Regions from separate parts of the Lysinibacillus sp. GbtcB16 genome, predicted to be linked through region 3. Evidence: riboswitches for the same ligand, from Rfam matches in the RefSeq annotation. Region 3 holds a riboswitch; each other region holds the start of a gene.
What was found. Region 3 has a riboswitch for S-adenosylmethionine ahead of metK (methionine adenosyltransferase). Riboswitches for the same ligand answer to the same signal wherever they lie in the genome.
Positions count from the first base shown of each region.

Region 1: another riboswitch for S-adenosylmethionine. It lies ahead of metA (homoserine O-acetyltransferase MetA); the one in region 3 lies ahead of metK (methionine adenosyltransferase).
Region 2: another riboswitch for S-adenosylmethionine. It lies ahead of KVT27_RS05210 (YezD family protein); the one in region 3 lies ahead of metK (methionine adenosyltransferase).

Region 1 covers NZ_JAGXJV010000001.1:1,847,909-1,855,655, forward strand. Annotated here, with positions in the region: gene KVT27_RS09245 (Ger(x)C family spore germination protein) at 1-558, shown strand, start outside; gene KVT27_RS09250 (hypothetical protein) at 563-796, shown strand; gene KVT27_RS09255 (GerAB/ArcD/ProY family transporter) at 830-2,257, shown strand; gene metA (homoserine O-acetyltransferase MetA) at 2,314-3,249, opposite strand; SAM riboswitch class I at 3,348-3,457, opposite strand; gene KVT27_RS09265 (nucleotide excision repair endonuclease) at 3,660-4,031, shown strand; gene KVT27_RS09270 (hypothetical protein) at 4,079-4,462, opposite strand; gene KVT27_RS09275 (TrmB family transcriptional regulator) at 4,484-5,266, opposite strand; gene KVT27_RS09280 (TSUP family transporter) at 5,393-6,163, shown strand; gene panF (sodium/pantothenate symporter) at 6,209-7,654, opposite strand; gene KVT27_RS09290 (YhdT family protein) at 7,654-7,747, opposite strand, start outside.
Region 2 covers NZ_JAGXJV010000001.1:1,077,340-1,085,086, forward strand. Annotated here, with positions in the region: gene KVT27_RS05190 (LysR family transcriptional regulator) at 1-140, shown strand, start outside; gene KVT27_RS05195 (phosphopantothenoylcysteine decarboxylase domain-containing protein) at 215-889, shown strand; gene KVT27_RS05200 (TetR/AcrR family transcriptional regulator) at 992-1,594, shown strand; gene KVT27_RS05205 (DUF418 domain-containing protein) at 1,578-2,672, shown strand; SAM riboswitch class I at 2,843-2,937, shown strand; gene KVT27_RS05210 (YezD family protein) at 3,007-3,162, shown strand; gene KVT27_RS05215 (flavin reductase family protein) at 3,247-3,732, opposite strand; gene KVT27_RS05220 (VOC family protein) at 3,891-4,676, shown strand; gene KVT27_RS05225 (cold-shock protein) at 4,780-4,980, opposite strand; gene KVT27_RS05230 (formate--tetrahydrofolate ligase) at 5,194-6,873, shown strand; gene KVT27_RS05235 (hydantoinase/oxoprolinase family protein) at 7,314-7,747, shown strand, end outside.
Region 3 covers NZ_JAGXJV010000002.1:32,927-40,673, reverse strand. Annotated here, with positions in the region: gene KVT27_RS12155 (alpha/beta hydrolase) at 1-464, opposite strand, end outside; gene KVT27_RS12150 (gamma carbonic anhydrase) at 599-1,111, shown strand; gene metK (methionine adenosyltransferase) at 1,282-2,478, opposite strand; SAM riboswitch class I at 2,762-2,880, opposite strand; gene pckA (phosphoenolpyruvate carboxykinase (ATP)) at 3,273-4,859, shown strand; gene KVT27_RS12135 (alpha/beta hydrolase) at 4,946-5,902, shown strand; gene KVT27_RS12130 (alpha/beta hydrolase family protein) at 5,983-6,759, opposite strand; gene KVT27_RS12125 (NUDIX domain-containing protein) at 6,743-7,210, opposite strand; gene KVT27_RS12120 (aminopeptidase) at 7,452-7,747, opposite strand, start outside.

The sequences.
Region 1 (7,747 bases), on a different contig from region 3:
ACACCTGTATTTTTAAAATATGCAGGATTGGCCGTCTTTAAAGGTGATCGATACATTGGTTTACTTTCAGAGGGTGAAAGTAAAAGCATTAGTTTCCTTAGTGACAAAATACAAAGTACGATCGAAATCGTCACCTGTCCAAAGCAAGGTACACTCTCGACTGAGATTACGAACTCCTCCACAAAAGTAAAGGGGTCATTTAAAAATGGGAAACCGCAAATTGATGTCCAAATAAATGTGGAACAAAATGTAGGAGAGGTCGAATGTGATATCAATCTAACGAAAAATAAAATGGTGGATTATATCAATAAAAAAACAGCGCAGGGCATCGATGAACGTATTGAAAAAACATTAGAGAAAATACAGCAACAATACCAAGTGGATGTCTTAGGCTATGGTGAAGCCCTCCATCGTGCAGATGCAAAACAATGGAAAAAAATCAAAAAGGATTGGTCAACCATCTATCCTGATCTACCAATCCATGTACATGTAAAAGTGACAACACAAGGTTTAGGAACAATGCAAAACTCATTATTAAAAAAGCCAAAGGAGGGATAGTGGTTTGGTACTAGCAATAGCCATCTTAATCATTTCAATCATTATTGCGTTACTATATATCCCGAAACTCAAAAAACAACAAGAGACCAAAACCATTCTTGTTTTTTCAATCCTATTACTAATTGGAACAGCGCTTAATATGGGCATTGCTCTCAAAATAAATATCCCGAGTCCTCTAGATTTTATAACCTTTATTTTTACACCAATTAAAGATTTTATCGTTTCACTCACAAAATAGTAGACACATCGACATGAAATGGAGGACAATTATATGGAAAAAGAAGTAATTAGTTCAAGACAATTTACAATTATCACATTCCTCCTTTCTATCGGTACTGCCATCTTAATCATCCCTTCAAGTATTGCAAGCTCTAGTAAGCAAGATGCGTGGATTGCTGCAAGTATTGGTGTTGTCCTTAGTTTGCTTGTTGTGAAATTATTTGTGACGTTAGGCGACCAAACACCGACACTGAATTTTATTGAAGCAAATGAAAAGCTTCTCGGGCGCTTTTTTGGAAAAATCACAGTGGTGTGCTTCCTTTCTCTTACCCTATTTGCGGGAGGAGAATTACTGTATTTTATTGGTGCTTTTATGAAAACAGAGGTAATGCCGGAGACGCCTACTATGGCATTTGCCTTGTTGTTTATTATTATAATTATGTATGCTACCTATTTAGGGATAGAAAACTTTGCTCGTTCAGCAGAAATACTTTTCCCTATGTTTGTCTTAATTTTTATTTTCTTTGTTGTCAGTATCACCCCACAAATTAAATTTGAAAATATACAACCAATTATGGAAGCATCCAAAACATCCATCTTATATAGTATCATCCGCTTTATAAGTGTCTTTTCTTTTTCGTTAGTTATGTTATTAATGATTTACCCTGCGAGTGTCAATGTCCAGCAATCCTCAAAAAAAGGATTTTTCATAGGCATGCTTCTCGGTGGATTTGTACTAGTAACATTAATTATTCTATCCATTTTAGTATTAGGGCCAGCCAACACGGCTTCGCGAACTTTCCCTAGCTATGCCCTAGCACAAAGAATCTCTATCGGAAATTTTTTACAGCGTATTGAAATAATCATGGCTTTTATGTGGATTGTATCCATTTTTATTCGAACGTTTATGTACTTCTATACAACTGTTGTTGGAATTGCACAAATTATGAAATTGAAGGATCACCGCCCACTAATCCTACCAATGGGTATTATTATGGTCGGACTTTCGCAAATTGTTCACCCAGACATCGTCCATTCCAACATTTATAATGATGAGATTTGGCCAATTTATGCATTTGTTTGCACCATATTATTACCCATACTTCTCCTCATTGTAGCTGTTATTCGTAACCGAAAATCACTAGGTAATTCAACTGAAATGGGTCATGCGGATTCTAATGAGGGGCTAATGACTGATGCGAGTAATGCGGTTTCTAATCAAGTGAATCAGACGAAACCTGCTACTATGAATTCCAATCAGGAGAATCAGACTAACGATGCTAATACAGATAGCACTCAAGACAATCAGGATAATCAAGAAAAAATAGATAATCCAGTTTCTACTCAAGACAATCAAGATAAATCTGCTACGTCGAATTCCAGCCAAGTGATTCAGTCTGAAGCTGGCAACGCTACATCCAAACAGGATGATCAGGCGACACCGGATAAAACGAGTTCTGACAAGAAAAATCTAGAATAACAAAGTCTAATTCCTTCAAGCTGCTTAGCGAAGAAATTAGACTTTTTCAGTGTTATTTAAATATGATATTCAATTTCGTCCACAAAATCCCATTCATATGGTGTCTCTTGGTATACGTAGTAGTTCAACCAGTTGGAGAACAATAAATGCGTATGGGCACGCCATGTATTCATCGGTGCCTTTGCTGGATCATCATTTGGGAAGTAGTTTACTGGAACGTCTATATTGATACCCTTGGCAACATCGCGACTGTATTCATCGGCTAATGTTGTCGCATCATATTCTAAATGTCCAGTAATCATAATGTTTTTATTATCTTTAGATTGCACGATAAACACACCCGCATCCTCTGAATAGGATAATAATCGTAACTCTTGATGATTGCGAACCTCGTCAATCGAGACAGATGTATAGCGAGAATGAGGGGCAGTAAATAAATCACTAAAGCCTCGTACTAAATCTACTGTTAAATCAGTAATCACATGAGAATAAACCCCGGAGCATTTAGCAGAAAGCTCGACCTTTCCAATCCCATAATGATGATATAGCGCAGCCTGTGCCCCCCAACATATATGTAGCACGGATGTCACATTCTTTTTAGACCAATCCATAATTTCAGCAATTTCCTGCCAATAGTTAACCTCTTCAAACGGCATTTTTTCTACAGGCGCACCCGTAATAATCATACCATCATAGCGTCGATGACGAATTTGGTTAAACGTTGTGTAGAATAATTGCAAATGAGATTTACTGACATTTTTAGATTCATGAGTAGCCGTGTTTAAAAAAGTAATATTCACTTGTAATGGCGTATTTCCTAGTAATCGTAGTAATTGTAGCTCCGTTTTTTCTTTTTCGGGCATCAAATTTAAGATTAATATATTTAATGGACGTATTTGCTGTGTTCTCGCACGGTCCTCTTCCATCACGAAGATTTTTTCCTCACGTAAATGTTCTCCAGCAGGTAAATTTTTCGGAATATTAATTGGCATCTTACGTTCCCCTCTCTTTTTTGCTCCTTTTTCGAAAAAATTAAAAAATCCTCCACATTCCATATGAGATAGAATGAGAAGGATTTTTTTCACGTTCACTCTTATCTCTCAAAGGAAAAACCTTTGCTGGAATTAGCACCTTTCTAACATTTGTTAGAGGTTGCTGAAGCGTCATCGGGCCAAATCCCTCTGCTTCTCTTGATAAGATTATTTAATTATCTTGAATTGTAACATGGACTAGTTAGAATATCAATAATTCATAGAATATTTTGTTATTCCTATGCATGTTCTCCCATCATTTGATAAACACTAAGCTTGCTGTATATGGTTATTCTACATGAAATTTTATGGTAAACATGCCGCTATTATGTTACCATATATCTTTAGTAATAGAGAGGAACGTGAATACTTTGATTAATATTGAATTTCCAAAACCAGATGTAGTCATTCGCCAACGCGAACAAGATGTAAAACCAGGTGATGTCCCAATTACACCATACTTTGGTTTCATCGACTTCCACAAAATCACTCGTGATAAAGGCGGCATTTTCTTATTTTATAATGAAAAGAATGAGCTATTATTTGTCGGTAAAGCACGTAAAATTCGCCAACGCATTAAAAAACATTTTGAAGACAATGTATCTCCGATGAAAAACTATCGTGACGAGGTCTTCAAAATTGAAGTCTATGAAGTAGAAGATCCTATGGAACGTGAAATTTATGAAACGTATGCGATTAATACGTTCCGCTCCAAATACAATGTAGATAAAGTATTTTATTAATATCAACAAAAACCGAAATCTCTTTTTTTAGGGATTTCGGTTTTTTATTACATCCTAGTCATGCGATCTATCGGCATGCTTTTTCCGTTAATATATAGTTCAATAATTGTCAGCTCTGGGCTTTTGTTGATAGCATAGACATACGGTTGAGCTTCTTTCTTTTGCTCGCTTCCTTCCTTGAAATGAATGACTAACCGATCTTCATTTGCTGCCACACTTGCTAGCACATTTCCTTTCGAAAACATGACAAGATAGTACGTCACGTCATCTTCATACAATAATTGAATTCTGTCTTTAGCTATAATATGCTGTTGGATATGGTCAGGAACGATGGTTAGCTCCTGAATCTTAGGTGGAACTGGCAGCGGTGCAGAATCACATCCACCAATCCATAAGACATAAAACAATACTGGCAACATCCATTTTTCCAAGATGCTCCCCTTCCCTTATAGCTACTCTAAAAAAAATGCTTTACGCTCTTTAGCAATCCAGTCCTCAAGCTCTTTATCATCACGCTTCACTAGTCGATTGATAAGAACATCATGCCAAACATAATCCTCTAATAAATATATATGCACAGGATCATTCGTTATAAAAGCGGTTTCTTGATTCGACGGCGAGTGACCATAAATCATTTCTTGTCCATCAACCGATAAAATAAACCAGTGGGGTGTAGAAGTCTTTCTCGTATAGTGTGTGGCTCTGTGCTGATCGATAGATGCCAGATGTTCCCCGACATATAAGGTAATGCCATGCACCTTCACATGCTGTGATACCCCTTCGATATCCTCGCGTAAGGCATCGTACATATCTTCCCACATCGATAGGATAATTTTTGTCTCTGCTTTTTTTAATAAGTTTTGACAATAATTGATGATTGTCTGCTTCCCTTTTAGCATTAACACTTTAGGTTCCGCTTCCTGTTCTTTCGTTTCTAATTTTTCTAATTGATCACTAATCGACGTAAAATTTGATTGCCAGCGCTGTTGAATTTGCTGCAAAAACATTTCGACAGGAATAGAAGAATACGTCGTTTGATCCGCCGTTTCCTCTTTCAGTACGAATCCCTTTTCAACAAGACCATTTAATATGTCATAGATTCTAGCTCTTGGTATTCCAGAGTTTTTGCTAACTTGGTAGGCACTGACATGACTATTTTGTACGAGTGCTGTATAGGCCTTTGCCTCATATTCTGTCAATCCCAGTTCTTTTAATTGGGCGATTAATTCATTCATATCATCCCTCCATATTTTTATTATAGGCTACTGTTGTGAACATTTGCCAATGAAAAAATTAGGCTTTACAGCACCGAATAAATTAGTTACTATTTCAGTAGTAACTAATTAAGAAGAGGTGTAAGCATGGTCTTTGATGTGGATGTACATATTTTAATACTATTAATTTCCTTTGGATTTTTAGCAGCTTTTATCGATTCTGTCGTTGGAGGTGGTGGTTTAATTTCCTTACCAGCCTTATTGTTTGTTGGCTTAAATCCCGCTGCTGCAGTAGCAACCAATAAATTAGCTGGCGCGATGGGCTCACTCACATCGACCATTTCCTTTTACCGTTCTGGTCAGCTTGAAATTCGATCTGTCCTGAAATATTTCCCTCTCGCCTTCATTGGATCATTATGTGGTGCATGGACTGTTCATTTAATTAACCCAGCCCTATTAAAACCATTAATGCTTTTCATGCTGGCGGCTGTTGGGGTATATACGATCTTTAAAAAGAATTGGGGCGCTGTCTCAACCGTTAAAAATCTATCTAAAACGCACTTATTTTTATTTATGATACTTTTATTTGCGATTGGGTTTTATGACGGGTTTCTTGGTCCTGGAACGGGCTCTTTTTTAATCTTTAGCTTCTTGCTTGTTGGCTTTGATTTTTTAAAGGCTGCAGGAAATGCGAAATTTTTAAATTTGGCGAGTAATGTGGCAGGTGTTTGTATGTTTGCTTACTTAGGTCAAATCCATTATGTATATGGTTTAGTCATGGGGGTTGCTCAAATTGGTGGGGCTATGCTTGGCTCTCGCATGGCCATTCAAAAAGGAAGTGGCTTTGTCCGTACGCTTTTTATCATTGTGACGATGACGCTCCTTGCAAAAAATGCCTACGATTATATGATTCATTAAAATAAAAACAACGCCACAGTCAAAAATCTGCGGCGTTGTTTTACATTATATGAGGAAATGCTCGTCCTTAAATTTATGACTAGTAGCAAGACTGACGATTACAAAAATAATGAAGGAAGCTACAATAGGAATCGTCACGGTATGCATACCAAAAGCGGTCGGATAGAACCGATCGATGAAAATATACAAAGCCATACCTGAAATCATTGACGAAATAGCGCCATATTTGTTTGCTTTCCTCCAGTATAACCCGAGAACTACCGTCCAAATAAAGACTGCCTCAAGTCCACCAAATGCAAATAAATTTAACCACACTAATAAATCAGGTGGATGGAGTGCAAAGAGGACAACCGCTAAGCCAATTACCGCTGTCACTATAAAACTGGCACGCTTAATCTCTGCATCACTTGCCTGTGGCTTCATGTAATTTAAATAGATGTCTTTGACAACCGTAGAGCTTACTAGCATGAGCAGTGCATTGACAGTAGACATGGTTGCGGCCATTGGTGCTGCTAAAACAATCCCCGCTAAAAATGGTGGCAGTACCTTTAATGTTAAGAGTGGCATAACTTTATCACCAATATCGATGCCCGGTAGGACAGGTCGTGCTAACACACCAATTAGATGCATCCCAAACATGATCGTCCCGATGGCAATCGTGCCTATAATAATCGCTAAGTGCATACTTTTAGAATCCTTATAGCTCATTGCACGTACGGCGATTTGCGGAAGTCCGACCACACCTACACCAATTAATATCCAAAACGTTGAAACATACAGAGGTGTTAAATCCCCTTCTGCTCCAAATGGAGATACGAAATTGGGATTTTCTGCAACCAGCGAGGTCATAATTTTATCGATGCCTCCACCCGCAATAATAGTACCGATTAATAAAATGACAGTCCCGATAACCATGATCGAGCCCTGTACAGTATCCGTTAAAGCAACTGCACGGAATCCACCAATAATCACATACACTAACACTGAAATCGCAAATATAAACAATGCTGCTGTGTAGCTTAAGCCAGTTAAAGACTCAATTAAACGGGCTCCTCCTACCCACTGTGCCATCATCGCTGAAAATAAAAAGACAATAATACTAATAGCAGACAGAATGACAATGACATGGCTTTTATAGCGTTCTCGTAAAAAGTCGATAAGCGTAATAGCTTGGTAACGACGAGCAATAATTGCAAATTTTTTCCCTAAAATCATCAGGACAAAATACCCCGCAGGTAGCTGTGCCATGGCGAGCAGCACCCAGCCGAGCCCCTTAGTATAAGCTACTCCTGGCCCTCCGATAAAGCTACTCGCACTACCATATGTAGCTATCATTGTCATCGCTAGGATAAATCCACCCATTTCTCGACCACCAAGGAAATACTCCTGTAGAAACGAGTTAGAAGAGCGGACATGTTTATTGGCCCATAAACCAATTCCAAAAATAATAATTAAAAATAATAGCAAAGGAAATACAACTTGCCAATGCATTAGCGCTCCTCCTCCTCATCTTCAAATGGAACCTCTTTAAAGAAGAGCTTCATAACAATCCAGATGAGCAGGATCATAAAGCCTGTCCCTGCG
Region 2 (7,747 bases), on a different contig from region 3:
CTACCTTAAGAGCGATTCCTCTGAAGCAAGGTGCCTACCGTACGATTGGAATTGCGATGAAGCATAATGCATCACCTGTAACGAAGAAATTTGCGGAAATTTTAAGTGCATGGCTGATGGAACAAAAAAATGCACTATGATGGAATCTATTGAAGCCTATCCTTGCATTACGGTAAAATAGTAGGTGTATATATTTTAGAAAATAGGTGAGTGGATGGGGACATTACAAGGTAAAACCGTACTCATTACAAGTGGGGGAACACTTGAAAAATGGGATCGTGTACGAGGGCATACGAATTTATCAAAAGGGACAATGGGCTGTTATTTAGCGGAGGCGGCACTCGCTGCTGGTGCTAATGTAGTATATATGCATGGTTATTTTGCACAGCTTCCAGTGAATCACGATCAAATGAAATTGATTAAATTTGAAGGTATTGAGGATTTAGGAGAAAAGGTTCGTCATGCTGTCCAACAAGAGCGTGTTGATATCGTTATTATGGCTGCGGCTGGCTCCGATTGGGTCATTGATAAAGTATATGATCAATCAGGCAACTTGATGGAGGGAGCGGGGAAAATGCCTTCAGATGAGCCACCTATTATTCATTTTAAAAAGGCGCCAAAAGTCTTAGGGCAAATTAAGGGCTGGCAACCGAATGTGACGTTAGTAGGGTTTAAGCTAGAAGCGACCGATGATGAGGAGTTTTTATTAGCACGTGCAAGACTGCGAATGGAAACAGCTCATGCTCAATTGATGGTAGCCAATAGCTCTCAATCTTTATATGACGGGGACGAGCCCCATTGGATTGTACCTGCTGATGGACAGCCTATGAAAGTAATGGGCAAGCAAAAAACAGCCGAAGCTTTAATGATATATTTACAACATCTATAAATATGAACTGTGTAGAGAAATATTTCTACACAGTTTTTTCTTGTTTAAAAGAGGTGTATCATTTAATATTTACTTAACGGTAGGTAAAAAAGGAGAATGATGATGGGGAATAAGGAACAAACTTTTCAAAAGATTATAGAAGTCGCTTATGTGATGTTTGCAGAAAAAGGGTTTGAAAAAACAAGTTTAGCCATGATTGCTGCAGAGGTCGGTATATCGAAACCAGCCATTTATTATTATTTTCAATCAAAGGATCAATTAATCACTTACTTATTTGATGAACTGTATAAAGTAATTCAACAGGATGTCGCAGTGGATTATAAAGAACTTTCTCGCGTTAATTTCAAGGAAAAATTACTAGAGTTGGGCTATAAGTCTATTGAGGCGCAGGGCAAGGATCCTTATTTTAATAAAATATTTAACCAATATATACTATTAGCAGCTCGCGATGAAAGCTATAAGAAACAATTAGTAGAGCTAGAAACCAGCTTTTTAACAAGCTTTGTTGAGGTTCTACAATATGGCGTGCGGTTAGGGGTTCTAGAGGATACTCCCAATATAGAAGCAAAGGCACAGATGCTAGCCTTGGTCTATGATAATATCGGTAATTTCATGTTAACAGGTAACCAATTGAACTACAGAGCTATTTGGAAGGAGGCTGTGCATAGCGTTATCCAAGGAGGCGGAGATGGCAAAAAGAGTTGATGATCGGCGCATTGAAGGCCTTGATTTTGCAAGAGCTCTCGCCATGTTTGGTATGTTCATTGTCAATTTTGGAGTCATAACGGGTTCTACAAAGAATGGTTCAACATGGTTGGTGGCCTTACAAAATCTATTTGAGGGGCGTGCCTCGGCCGTATTTGTCATGCTAGCAGGAATAGGAACAGCTTTAATGACTCGTCAGGCTAGAGAGACTAAGGACCCAATACTTCTTCGCAAGAATCGACTTACTTTGTGGAAGAGGTCGCTTTTGTTATTCGTGATAGGGATAGTCCTATATACGGTCGGCTGGACAGGAGATATCTTACATTATTATGGCGTGTATATGTTTGTTGCCGCATGTTTGATTGCCCAATCCAAGAAAATGATGATGTTCATAATCGGTGTCATCCTCATCCTTTCACAATGGCTCCATATTCAATTTAATTACCTTGCTGGGTGGCACCCAACATATGTATTACTTGAGTATCTTGATTTTTGGACACCGGCAGGATTTATAAGAAATTTGTTGTTTAATGGCTATCACCCACTATTTCCCTGGATTTGTTTCTTTCTAATTGGCATGGTAATCGGCTCATTAGATTTAACTAATCGCTCATTACGAAAAATCTTATGGGTGATGGGCTTATTGCTAGTCATAATGACGGAGACTTTTTCAACGCTATTTATTAAGATGACAACGATCCATTTCTTAGATGTAGAGAGTGCATTATATTTATTTGATACGGGACCGATTCCACCGAATATGATGTATGTACTATCTAATTCGGCGTCGGCAATTGTCCTTATCGTGGGCTCCATCTATCTTGTTGAGACATGTAAAAATAAAGTAATTGAAGCTTTGATCTTTACGGGACAATTGTCTTTAACGCATTATGTCGGCCATGTTTTTATTGGGATTGGAATATTAATTGTTTGCCAAAAGTTGGAGAATCAGACGCTTGCTTTTTCCATGCTATATGCCTGCTGTTACTTTGTAGGATGTGTGCTTGTTTCTGTCTGGTGGAGAGCTAAACATCGTCGAGGTCCCCTTGAATTCTTGATGAGGAAATGGAGTTCGTAATAAATTAATGGATTGCCATCTATTTTTCGTTGATTAGGCATAAAATACTTTAGATATAGATAGTTTTCTAATCTAAAATAATCATTACAAAGTATTCAGCTAGGTTTTCTAATATTTTGTATTGACAATCTTATAACAGAATTATAGAATTATTTTCAAGAAACGCAGTACTCTTATCAAGATAGGTGGAGGGACTTGACCCAATGAAGCCTCGGCAACCGAAACATAGGTGCCAATTCCAACAGATGTATCTGAGAGATAGGAGGGGCTATCAATCAGTTTGATGCATTGGCCTCTTTTGTACAACAAGGACGAAAAAGAAGGGGTGTATCGTATGGCTCAGTCGGCAAAGGTAGAAGATAAGAAATTAGAGGCTATTGCAAAGGCCATTCAAAATCTTGAATTTGGTGAAGTGCATATTACGATTCAGGATGGTGTGATTGTTCAAATTAATAGGCTTGAAAAGCAGAGATTTCCTCAGAAGAAATAAAGGATCATTTCAGTTGAACGATGTGGAAAGGCCACCAATAAGCATGGTTTCCGTTGCTTACAAGTGGCCCTTTTTTTATGGCAATTAGCTATAGAAGCTTTTTGGAATCTGACCGATATGACGGCGATGATAGAGAAGCGGCTCCTTTTGAGAGTTTGTAATATCTAGCACTTGCCCAATAAAAATAGTATGATCACCTGCATCTATTTGCTGAAAGGATTTACATTGTAAAATAGCTGCTGTATCATGTAAAATCGGTAGTCCTAAAGAAGAAGTGGACCATTTTGCTTGAGCAAAGCGATCTGGGACTTTACTTGCAAATAATGTACATAATTGCTCTTGATCACTTGCTAAAATATTGACAGCGAATTTTTCCGCACTCATAAAGTAAGGATGAAGCTGAGATTTTTTATCAAGTGACCATAAAATAAGTAGTGGGTCAATGGAAACAGATGCAAAAGAATTGACGGTTAAGCCAATTGGATTCGTTTCATGACATGCTGTAACAACTGTTACACCTGTAGGATAGTTACCTAATGCCAATTTAAAAGCAGCAACATGATCTGTCATTCAAATCACCTCTTTATAGTTAGTAATAAATTAGTTAACGGAGTTAGTAGGTAAATTGCACTTTTTTTCATACCATATAGTAACTCCTTTTCTTAAGTAAATATTAAATCAATTACACATCCAGGTAAAGCTAATGGGGGAAAGAAAGGGGAATTGCCATGACTTTATATTTTGATCATCTGGTACATCAAGTAGAATCACCGGAAAATATAAAGGTTTTCTTCAATAAACGAAATGTCCATACAGTGAACGGTGGTCAACACACAATGTGGGGGACTTACAATACACTAAGTTATTTTGGCTTAAGCTATATTGAACAAATCGCTATTTATGATCGTGATTTATTTGAGCAAGCAGCCCTGTACCCATATTCCCTACATTATACGTTTAAACGTGATCATGAGCGCCAAGGATTTTCACGAATTGCCTTACGCACCAAAAATATTGAAGACGAGGGTCAACGATTGCGTGCATTGGGCTATGAAGTATATGGTCCCGATGCTTGTAGCCGCACAAGACCGGACGGCACGATAATCGAATGGAAGCTATTGCATTTTGGCAGACCCGGCCTTTCAGTGGATTTTCCATTCTTAATTGAATGGGCAGATGGAGATGAGGAGCGTTTGTCTCAATTAAAGGCTAGTGGCGCGATTGATGAAAAACAAGCCATTACAATGGAATCCATTCAGTTTTTTGTCAAGGATGTGATGGAAACGGTGCAGCTTTGGCAGAAGGTATTGCAACTACCCGAGTTTGAGCAGCATGAGCAGTTTATGTCTCTACAGCTACCGAATATGCGCTTGGATTTTTATGAGGAAGCCTCAGCATCTAGCATGACGCTCGGTCATTTAAAAGAAGGGCCAATCGGTGTTACATTGAAGGATCCACACCGAACAAAGGAAACATTAGTGTGTCCAGGTGCTTTTTATTGGATTAATAGATAAATTAAAAATCCACTTCAATCGTTGAAGTGGATTTTTATGTGCAAACATGCAAAAAGTGGATTGAGCCATTTTCAAATACTTCATCCACTTACTATATCCTAGCTTATAATTTTACAACATTTGATGCTTGCGGGCCGCGATTGCCTTCCACAACATCAAATGAAACCTTTTGACCTTCTTCAAGTGTACGGAAGCCTTCCTCCTGGATGCCCGTAAAATGTACAAATACATCTTCTCCATCATCACATTCAATAAAGCCATAACCCTTTTCATTATTGAACCACTTTACGATCCCATGTTGCATAAGCATTCGCCTCCAATGCGCTTGAAAGTAAAATAAAGTTAAAGAAGTCGTGCTATCAATGAGAAAATGTGAAAAAATTGCATTTTCTCTTAGAACATACATGAATTGAACAAAAATGTCAATTGATTGTCGGAATGCTAGCATATCTGACTTTCTTTTTTTTCACAATTAAGACTATAATGGAAATGAACAACATAGAAAGTAGGATGCCAAATGACAACGAAAAATCAACCATTAACAGATTTAGAAATCGCGAGTCAAGCAGTGATCAAACCTATTACGGAAATTGCCAATGCTGCAGGTATTCCAGAGGATGCGCTTGAGCAGTATGGCCGCTACAAAGCGAAGATTGACCCATTAAAAATTACAGCTCAAGGTGAGGACGCAAAGGTTGTATTAGTGTCAGCTATTAGTCCAACCCCAGCAGGTGAAGGGAAGTCGACTGTGACTGTAGGACTAGCTGATGCCCTTCATCAATTAAATAAGAAAGTGATGGTAGCTTTACGTGAACCATCTCTTGGTCCAGTAATGGGCGTAAAAGGTGGCGCAACAGGCGGAGGCTATGCACAGGTAGTACCAATGGAGGATATTAACTTACACTTCACTGGTGACCTTCATGCGATAACAACAGCCAATAATGCTTTATCAGCTTTTATTGATAATCATATCCACCAAGGGAATGTCTTAAACATTGATCCACGACGTATTATTTGGAAACGTGTGATGGACTTGAATGATCGTTCATTACGGAAAGTGATTGTAGGATTAGGAGGGCCTGTTCAAGGCATGCCACGTGAAGACGGCTTTGATATTACGGTTGCCTCCGAAATTATGGCAGTGTTCTGTTTAGCAACAAGCATTGAGGATTTACGCGAGCGCATCGCTAGCATTGTAATTGGCTACACATTTGAGCGCGAGCCTGTTTTTGTGCGTGATTTACAGGTAGAGGGTGCCTTAACATTATTATTGAAGGATGCCTTTAAGCCAAACTTAGTACAAACATTAGAAGGGACACCAGCTATTATACATGGGGGTCCATTTGCTAATATTGCCCATGGCTGTAATTCCATTATGGCGACACAAACTGCTCGTAAGCTAGCTGATATTGTGGTGACAGAAGCGGGCTTCGGCTCTGATTTAGGTGCTGAAAAGTTCATGAACATTAAAGCTCGTAAAGCAGGCTTTAAGCCAAGTGCCGTTGTGATCGTAGCAACGATTCGTGCACTAAAAATGCATGGTGGTGTTCCAAAAACATCACTTGTCGGTGAAAATGTGGAAGCCCTGCTCCAAGGGATTGAAAATTTAGCTAAACACGTCGATACGGTACGTACATTTGGTGTTGAACCGATTATTGCATTAAATCGTTTCATTACAGACACAGAGGCAGAGCTAGAGGCCGTTCTAAACTGGTGCCAAGAAAATCATGTACGTATTGCCCGAACAAATGTCTGGGAAGAGGGCGGTAAAGGTGGAGTAGCCTTAGCTGAACAAGTACTAGCTGTGTTGGAAGAAGAAAACAACTTCTCACCATTATACGATGTAACAGAGTCCATTGAAGAAAAAGTGCGTACCATTGTACAAAAGGTATATGGTGGAAAAGATGTTCAATTCACTGACCAAGCTAAAAAACAAATGGCTCAAATCGAAAAATTCGGCTGGGATTCTCTACCGATTTGCATGGCGAAAACGCAATACTCTTTATCCGATCAACCTAGCTTACTTGGACGTCCAGAAGGCTTCACGGTCACAATTCGTGAGGTGATTCCAAAGCTTGGTGCTGGTTTCTTAGTTTGTCTGACAGGCGATATTATGACAATGCCAGGACTACCGAAAGCTCCTGCAGCCTTACGCATGAATGTCGATAATGACGGACATGCGGTAGGATTGTTCTAAATAAATGTTGAAAAGCTGCCCTTTACAAGAGGTGCAGCTTCTTTTTTTATTTATTAGCTGATAAAAGCCTAGTCATTTTAACATCTCCTTCCTCAAATACCACTAAAAAGGATTCTGATACCTTCCTTCTATACTTGATAACCTGTCGAAACATTCATCATCGCCATTTTTTTAGAAAATTTACGATTCTAGTTGAAAAACTAGGATTTTTTTCATGTGATTAAAAACTCGAGAAGCTTCCTTATATAAATGTGTTTGGTATTTTTTATCAATAGTTCTCTGTTATTGGAAGGAAAAAGCGGATTTTTACAAAGAGAAGCAATTGTCAAATGAATTTTTATTTAAAAAATACATTGAATTTTCTTTTTCTTTTAAATATAATTTACTTAATTCTAATTCGGAACACTGTTCCGATTATAGGAACACGGAGGGATGGAGTCTTGAAAATCGCAACAGATATTGGCGGTACTTTTACCGACCTAGTTTATACAGATGAGAAAGGAAATCTTCATTTTGACAAAGGGCATACGACGCCAGGTCATTTTGAGGATGGGATATTAAACGTATTAGGACGACATGTAACAGAGGATTCTCTCATTGAATCGTTTATCCATGGTTCTACGGTAATTATTAATACATTAACAGAGAGAAAAGGTGGCGTAGTCGGATTAATTACAACAAAAGGCTTCCGTGATATTTTAGAAATTGCACGTGGTAACCGACCCGACTTATATAATTTTAAATATAAAAAGCCAGAGCCATTTGTAGAGCGTTATTTACGACAAGAAATCGATGAGCGCATTGATTTTAAAGGAAATATTATGAAAGCGCTTAATAGGGACGAGGTTGGAGAGATTGTCCATCAATTTAAGGA
Region 3 (7,747 bases):
ACACTGCGCGTTAATGTCTCAAATGTCACCTCATGCGTCAATTTAACATTTGCTGTTAAAGCACTCAAACTCGTTAAAGCATTTGATAATTTACCTGGTAAAAGCTTCAAATGTAGCCAGGGTGATGTCAAAATAATACCAGCACATTCATACTTTTTCTTTTGCATGGTATGAAGAACTAAAGTAGCGCCTAGTCCATGCCCAATTACAAAGGTTGGTAAATTATATGAAAAGGCATTCTCAATGAGATTTCTTGTATATTTATTGTACAATTTGAAGTCCTCATCATGGACACGCGCAAATCTTGCATTGATGCCATGATTCGGTAGATCCCCCATGACTATGTGGAAGCCTTCCATTCTTAATTTTTCTATAAGCCATGCATACCAACGGTGGTTTTCATAAGCACCATGAAGAATAGCAATCACAGCCTTTGCTTGTCCATCAGCTTCCCATTTCCACATTCACATAGTCCTCCTAAAAAATAATTACAATTTGATTATATCGAAATAACAGCACATTTTAATTTTATATTTCCTTAAAGTTGCGCATTTGATACGATAATACTATATCTACAGAAAGAAAAGAGGCGATTCTCATGATTTATCCATTTAAAGATAAAACACCAAAGATCGATCCATCTGTTTTTATTGCCGATTACGCAACTGTTACTGGAGACGTAACAATTGGAGCTGAAACAACTATTTGGTTTAATACCGTAATTCGTGGCGATGTTTCACCAACCATTATTGGTGAACGGGTAAGTATCCAAGATCTTTGCTGCTTACATCAAAGTCCTAGGTTTCCACTCATTATTGAAGATGAGGTCACAGTAGGACACCAAGTAACTTTACATAGCTGTACCATTCGAAAAAATGCCTTAATCGGTATGGGCTCCATTATTTTAGACGGAGCAGAGATTGGAGAGGGTGCATTTATTGGAGCCGGAAGTCTCGTGCCTCCTGGTAAAGTCATACCTCCAAATAGCTTAGCATTAGGTCGTCCAGCGAAAGTTGTCCGAGAATTAAACGCTGAGGATAAAAAGGATATGGAGCGTATCGTACGTGAATACGTAGAAAAAGGTCAGTATTATAAATCTCTACAAAAATAAAAGCTTATAAAGAATTCATTCATTATAAAAAATCCCTCGCTTTCCATGACCATTGTTCAAGGATACAGGCGAGGCATTTTTGCAAAAAAACAAAAGGGGCAGAAAAGCCCCTTTTGTTCATCATACATTAGAATAATTTTCTAACGACTTCAGCACTTTAGCACAATAGTTTACAGACGTGCTTTTACGCGTAATGCGTCAGCTTTATCAGTTTGTTCCCATGGTACATTTAAATCTGTACGACCGAAGTGACCATAGGCTGCAGTTTGTTTATAAATTGGACGACGAAGATCTAGCATCTTAATAATACCTGCTGGGCGTAAATCAAATAGCTCACGAACCCATTCTACGATTTCGCTTTCCTTCACTTTTCCTGTACCAAATGTATCAACAGCAATGGAAACAGGTTGTGCAACGCCTATTGCATACGCCAGTTGTACTTCCGCGCGTTCTGCTAAACCAGCTGCTACAATATTTTTAGCTACATAACGTGCCGCATAGGCAGCTGAACGGTCAACTTTTGTGGCATCCTTACCTGAGAACGCACCGCCACCATGTCGTGCATAACCACCGTATGTATCAACAATGATCTTACGGCCCGTTAAACCAGCATCTCCTTTTGGCCCACCAATGACGAAACGGCCAGTTGGATTGATAAAGTATTTTGTGTTTGAATCTAATAATTCGCTTGGCACAACAGGAGCAATCACGAATTGTTTTAGATCAGCCTGAATTTGTTCAAGTGTTGCTTCTTCATCATGCTGTGTTGAAATAACAATTGTATCGACACGCACAGGTACGTTATTGTCATCATACTCAATTGTTACTTGTGTTTTACCATCTGGACGTAAATAAGCTAGCTCACCAGATTTACGAACTTCCGTTAAACGACGTGCCAACTTATGAGCTAAGCTAATTGGTAATGGCATTAACTCAGGTGTTTCATTACATGCATAGCCAAACATTAAGCCTTGGTCCCCTGCACCAATCGCTTCAATATCTGCATCTGTCATAGAACCTTCACGTGCTTCTAAAGCTTGGTCAACACCTTGAGCAATATCTGGAGATTGCTCACCAATTGCTACAAGTACCGCTAAGTTTTCAGCATCAAAGCCATATTTTCCACGTGTATATCCGATTTCCGCTACCGTATCACGTACAATACCTTTGATATCTACATAAGTAGAAGTAGTAATTTCTCCCGCTACTAATACTAATCCTGTTGTTACAGTTGTTTCACACGCTACACGTGCATTTGGATCTTCTGCTAAAATAGCATCTAAAATGGCATCCGAAATCTGGTCACAAATTTTATCTGGATGTCCTTCTGTTACACTTTCTGATGTAAACAGTCGACGGTTTGTCATTTAGTTTTCCTCCTATTACTCTTACAAATAGTATTTGAATACGGTACTCATTACCCATGTCAAGTCCGCTCCTAAGGATTGAACTCTCAAGCCGCTGTTGTTGTCATTTCACTTTACGTGAAAAAATAACTGCTACTTTTAACACGAGGATTTCGAAAGATCCGTCATTATAATAAGGAAAGAACTACATATACTTACCTTTACATTGATTTTTAACAATAAAAAAATCCTTTACTCACGTTACTATACATGAGGAAAGGAATAATGACTTCGCTACCTTTCACTCTTATCGTTCAAGGGATTTTCCCTTGCATCAGGTTGGCACCAACGCATGACGTGAAATAGTTCATGCAGGTTGCCGGGTTTCACAGGGCCTGACCCTCCACCAGCTCGGGATAAGAGTATCCGTTCAATTTTCATGTTACTGAAAAGGTCGAACATTGTCAAATATTTTCTTATGTATTACTGTATAGAAAGGAAGGAACAAATAATCATCATAAAACTTTTCATTCTTGGGTGATGATGTAAATAGAAGAAAATTAATCCCTACAACATACCTAGCATCTTGTGGTAACATATGTGTGGCTCAAATTTTAGACAATTTACTGTAGCATTGAATGTTTTCTACTCGAAAAACATTATTTTTTGTCAGTTTATTGAAAAGTAATAAAAACTCTAAAATAATTTCTTAATTAGTATAGATTATTTAACCAATTGTGTTATACTATTTTTGAAATTAAGAAAAAATCCCTCTAAATCAAGGGAATACTATAAAAAAGGATGGTATTTAATCGATGAATTCAGTAGAAATTGCAAACGAACTGAAGGAATTATTAAGCGGCGGTAACATTAACGTTCAACTTTCAGTACCACAATTAGCAGAAAAAGCTACTTCTCGTGGTGAGGCAATGTTAACAGTAGATGGCGCAGTTCGTGCAGAAACTGGCAAATACACTGGTCGTTCACCTAAAGATAAATATACAGTAGAAGAAGAAAGCACAAAAGATCAAATTGACTGGGGTAAGGTCAATCAACCAATTTCCTCTGAAGTGTTCGATAACCTGTATGTAAAAGTAATAAAATATTTAAAAGAACAAGATGAATTATTTGTATTCAAAGGCTTTGCTGGTGCTGACAAAGATTCACAATTAAGCATCCAAGTTATTAATGAATACGCTTGGCACAACCTTTTCGCTCATCAATTATTTATCCGTCCAACTAAAGACGAATTAGCTTCGCATGTTGCAGACTTCACTGTCATCTCAGCTCCTAACTTTAAAGCAGATCCTGCGGTTGACGGTACTGCTTCTGAAACATTCATCATTGTATCACTTGAAAAGAAAATTATCTTAATTGGTGGTACTGAATATGCTGGTGAAATGAAAAAATCTATCTTCGGTATTATGAATTACTTACTACCACAACAAGGTATCCTTTCTATGCACTGTTCAGCAAACGTTGGTGAAGCTGGCGATGTAGCATTATTCTTCGGTCTATCTGGTACTGGTAAAACAACATTATCCGCTGATCCAGACCGTAAGCTTATCGGTGACGATGAACACGGCTGGTCTGATAATGGTGTATTCAATATTGAGGGTGGTTGCTATGCAAAAACGATCAACCTTTCTGCTGAGAAAGAACCAGAAATCTACAATGCAATCCGCTTCGGCTCTGTTTTAGAAAACGTAGCTGTTGATCCAGAAACTCGTATTTGTGATTATGATGATGGTTCATTAACAGAAAATACACGTGTAGCTTATCCGATTCAATACATCGAAAACATTGTTGATCCTTCTGTAGCAGGTCATCCAAAAACAATCATCTTCCTAACAGCTGATGCGTTTGGCGTATTACCTCCTATCAGTAAATTAACAAAAGAGCAAGCTATGTATCACTTCTTAAGTGGTTTCACTTCAAAACTTGCTGGAACTGAACGTGGTGTAACAGAGCCAGAACCAGTATTCTCTACATGCTTCGGTTCTCCGTTCCTTCCACTTCCTGCAACAGTTTATGCAGAAATGTTAGGTCAAAAAATTGACGAACATGGCGCACAAGTATTCCTAGTGAACACTGGTTGGACTGGTGGAGAATATGGTACTGGTAGCCGTATGAAACTTTCTTATACACGTACAATGGTACGCGCAGCTATCGATGGTAAATTAACAAATGTTGAAACGACACAAGATGCTGTATTTGGTTTACACATCCCAACAGCAGTTGAAGGTGTACCTTCACAAGTGTTAAATCCTCGTGAAGCATGGGCAGATAAAGCTGCATACGATGCAAAAGCTGCTGAACTTGCAGGCTTATTCAACGAAAACTTCAAGAAATTTGCAAACGTTTCTGAAGCCATCACTACACTTGGTGGCCCATTAAAATAACAACTAGAACAAGAAAAGGGAACGAGATAATTCGTTCTCTTTTTCTTTCCCATAAAACATAAATGAAGCTAATATAGGAGATACATATGAAAAGAAAATACAAATTACTAGTAGCAATCATTACTATATTATTGGCATTATTTACTGGTGCTGGTTTTTTTGCAGGCAACTACTTTTATAATCTGGCATTAAATCCGGATACTGATAAATCAGCTGTTCTAGATGCCCCCCATAATTTAATTGATAGCAATTCAAGTGAGGCTCAAGAGAAAGAGGATCGTGAGCAATGGTTTAACAAGCATTATGAGGAGAAGGCGATTCAATCCTATGATTCTCTTAATCTGCATGCATACGCTATCCAAAACAGCCAGCCCACGGACAAATGGGCAATTATTTTCCATGGCTATTCAAGTGATGGTACACAAATGACTAAGTATGCTAAACAATTTTATGATATGGGCTACCATGTGCTCATTCCCGATGCAAGAGGACATGGTCAAAGTGAAGGTGATTATATCGGCATGGGGTGGCATGATCGTTTGGATGTTGTTTCATGGATTGATGACATTGTAAACAGGAATAAAGATGCTGAAATTGTGCTATTTGGGGTTTCAATGGGAGGCGCCACTGTGATGATGGCTTCAGGCGAGGATTTGCCGTCAAATGTAAAGGCTATCATTGAGGATTGCGGCTATTCTTCCGTATGGGATGAATTTTCCTATCAATTACAAGCAATCTTTCACTTGCCTTCATTCCCAATTATGCAATTCTCTTCAGTCGTAACTAAACTAAAAGCAGGCTATATGCTGGGAGAAGCTAGTGCTGTTGATCAAGTGGCAAAATCAAAAACCCCTATGCTGTTTATTCATGGAGACAACGATACTTTTGTCCCTTCGACCATGTTGAATAACGTATATGAGGCAGCAAATGGTCCGAAGCAAAAATTACTTGTCGAAGGTGCTGGTCATGGCGAGGCGGAAAGCGTAGCTGGCGAGCTCTATTGGGAAACGATTCAGCTTTTCTTAGAAACTTATATGAAATAATAAAGTGCCCCGTCCTTTAAAACACCTATTCATCTCCAGATGATAGCTATTTAAGGAAGGGGCTTTAATAATTTCATTTTCTAGTGTTGCTTCATCCATTCACAAAGAGCACGTACGGTTTCACGATTTTTAGCTGGCGGGTATTGATGTGCATAATGAAGGTCATACCATGTCTCGTAAGTTTTATTAGCATCCTCTAAGAAAAATGCCAGTTGTCTAGCATGCTCTATATCCACATTCTCATCCTGATAGCCATGAATAATTAACACTGGAGCTGTTATATGCTCTACTTCAAACAAAGGTGTACGAGCATCATAGGCTTCCGGTACACGGTTTGGTGTTCCTCCGATAACGCGTTTCATCATCCGTCGCATATCTGTACGTTCCCAGTAAGTGGCCGTTGCATCAGAAACCCCAGCCCATGTCACAACGGAAGTAATATCCCTTCGTAAAATTGCTGTCCATAGAGCCATGATGCCTCCACGCGAAAAGCCAAAAACATGTATATTATCATTACAAAATTGCTTCAGTACATCGACTGCAAAAACAGCATCATAACGGTCTGCCCCTGCAAACTCATCTTTGCCCTCGCCACCTCTATTTCCACGATAATAGGGTGCAAAGACGATAAAGCCTTGAGCGGCAAATTGGGCAATACGTGAGGGTCTTACCATACCTATGCTTTGCATACCCCCTCTTAAATATAAAAAGCCATCATATGTACCCTCAGTCTTCGGCTCTGCTAGAAGTCCTTTTATCCGCAAACCCTGTGACATATAAGTGATTTCTGTTAATCGTATTGCTGGATTGGGTGAAGGATAGGCACGCTTTTCAACGATATCACCATTTTTTGTCATGTCGTTTCAACTCCTCCAGCATTTTCTTCATCCCTTCATCCTTCATATGAAAGCTCAAGTTTGGATGACGGGTAAATTCCTCATCAGATAACCAAAGCATACCGGATGTTTCTAAATCAAATTCAATGTCCTCCTGCCCAGCAAATTGTGCAGTAAAAACGGTTTTACAAAATAATATGTCATCATGAACCGCATATTCTGCAAACCATTGAAGATTTTTCACACGGACACCGGTTTCTTCAAATACTTCCCTTATAGCTGCATCCTCTAGCGTTTCGCCTTGCTCCAATTTGCCTCCTGGCACCTCGACACCACGTCGTTTATGAATAGTACATAGCCACTTATTTTGATGCTTTAAAAAAACAAGGACGTGTTTGGGTTCTACGGTAAATTCCCCTCTCGTAAAACTCAAATCTACGCGCAGGCCATGTAAATCTGTAAATGTTAACATATCTTCAACCTCACGTTCTTTCTTGCTGAATAACAGTAGTCATTTTTCATTGCCTTCACTTACAGGCATCGCGAATTCCTAATTTCTGTTTAGTTGGGATTGGATTTTTCACTAGGTACAAAATCATTTAATTCCCTCTAGCTTATCTAAGTTAACTATAGAATAATCATACAGAAACAAGCAACTTTAATATAGTGTAAGCAAGCAAAAAAGCGCGCTTCAAATGAAGACACGCTTTTCATTAAATGACTCGTTCACCATCGAAATAAACAACCGGATTTTTCACTACACAATCAATATGGACATCCGCTGCATTTGCTCCACCGAATGGGACATTGCTACCGAATGCGATATGGATTGTCCCATAGACCTTCTCATCTTCTAGTACATTCCCACATAACGTAGCACTTTTATTAGCTCCAATACCGAACTCTGCGATGATCCGACCATTCTCTTCGCCAAGTAATTCCAGCAATCGAGGACCATCAGGACCAATTGCTTCTACTAATCGTCCATTAGAAATTTTCAATAATAATG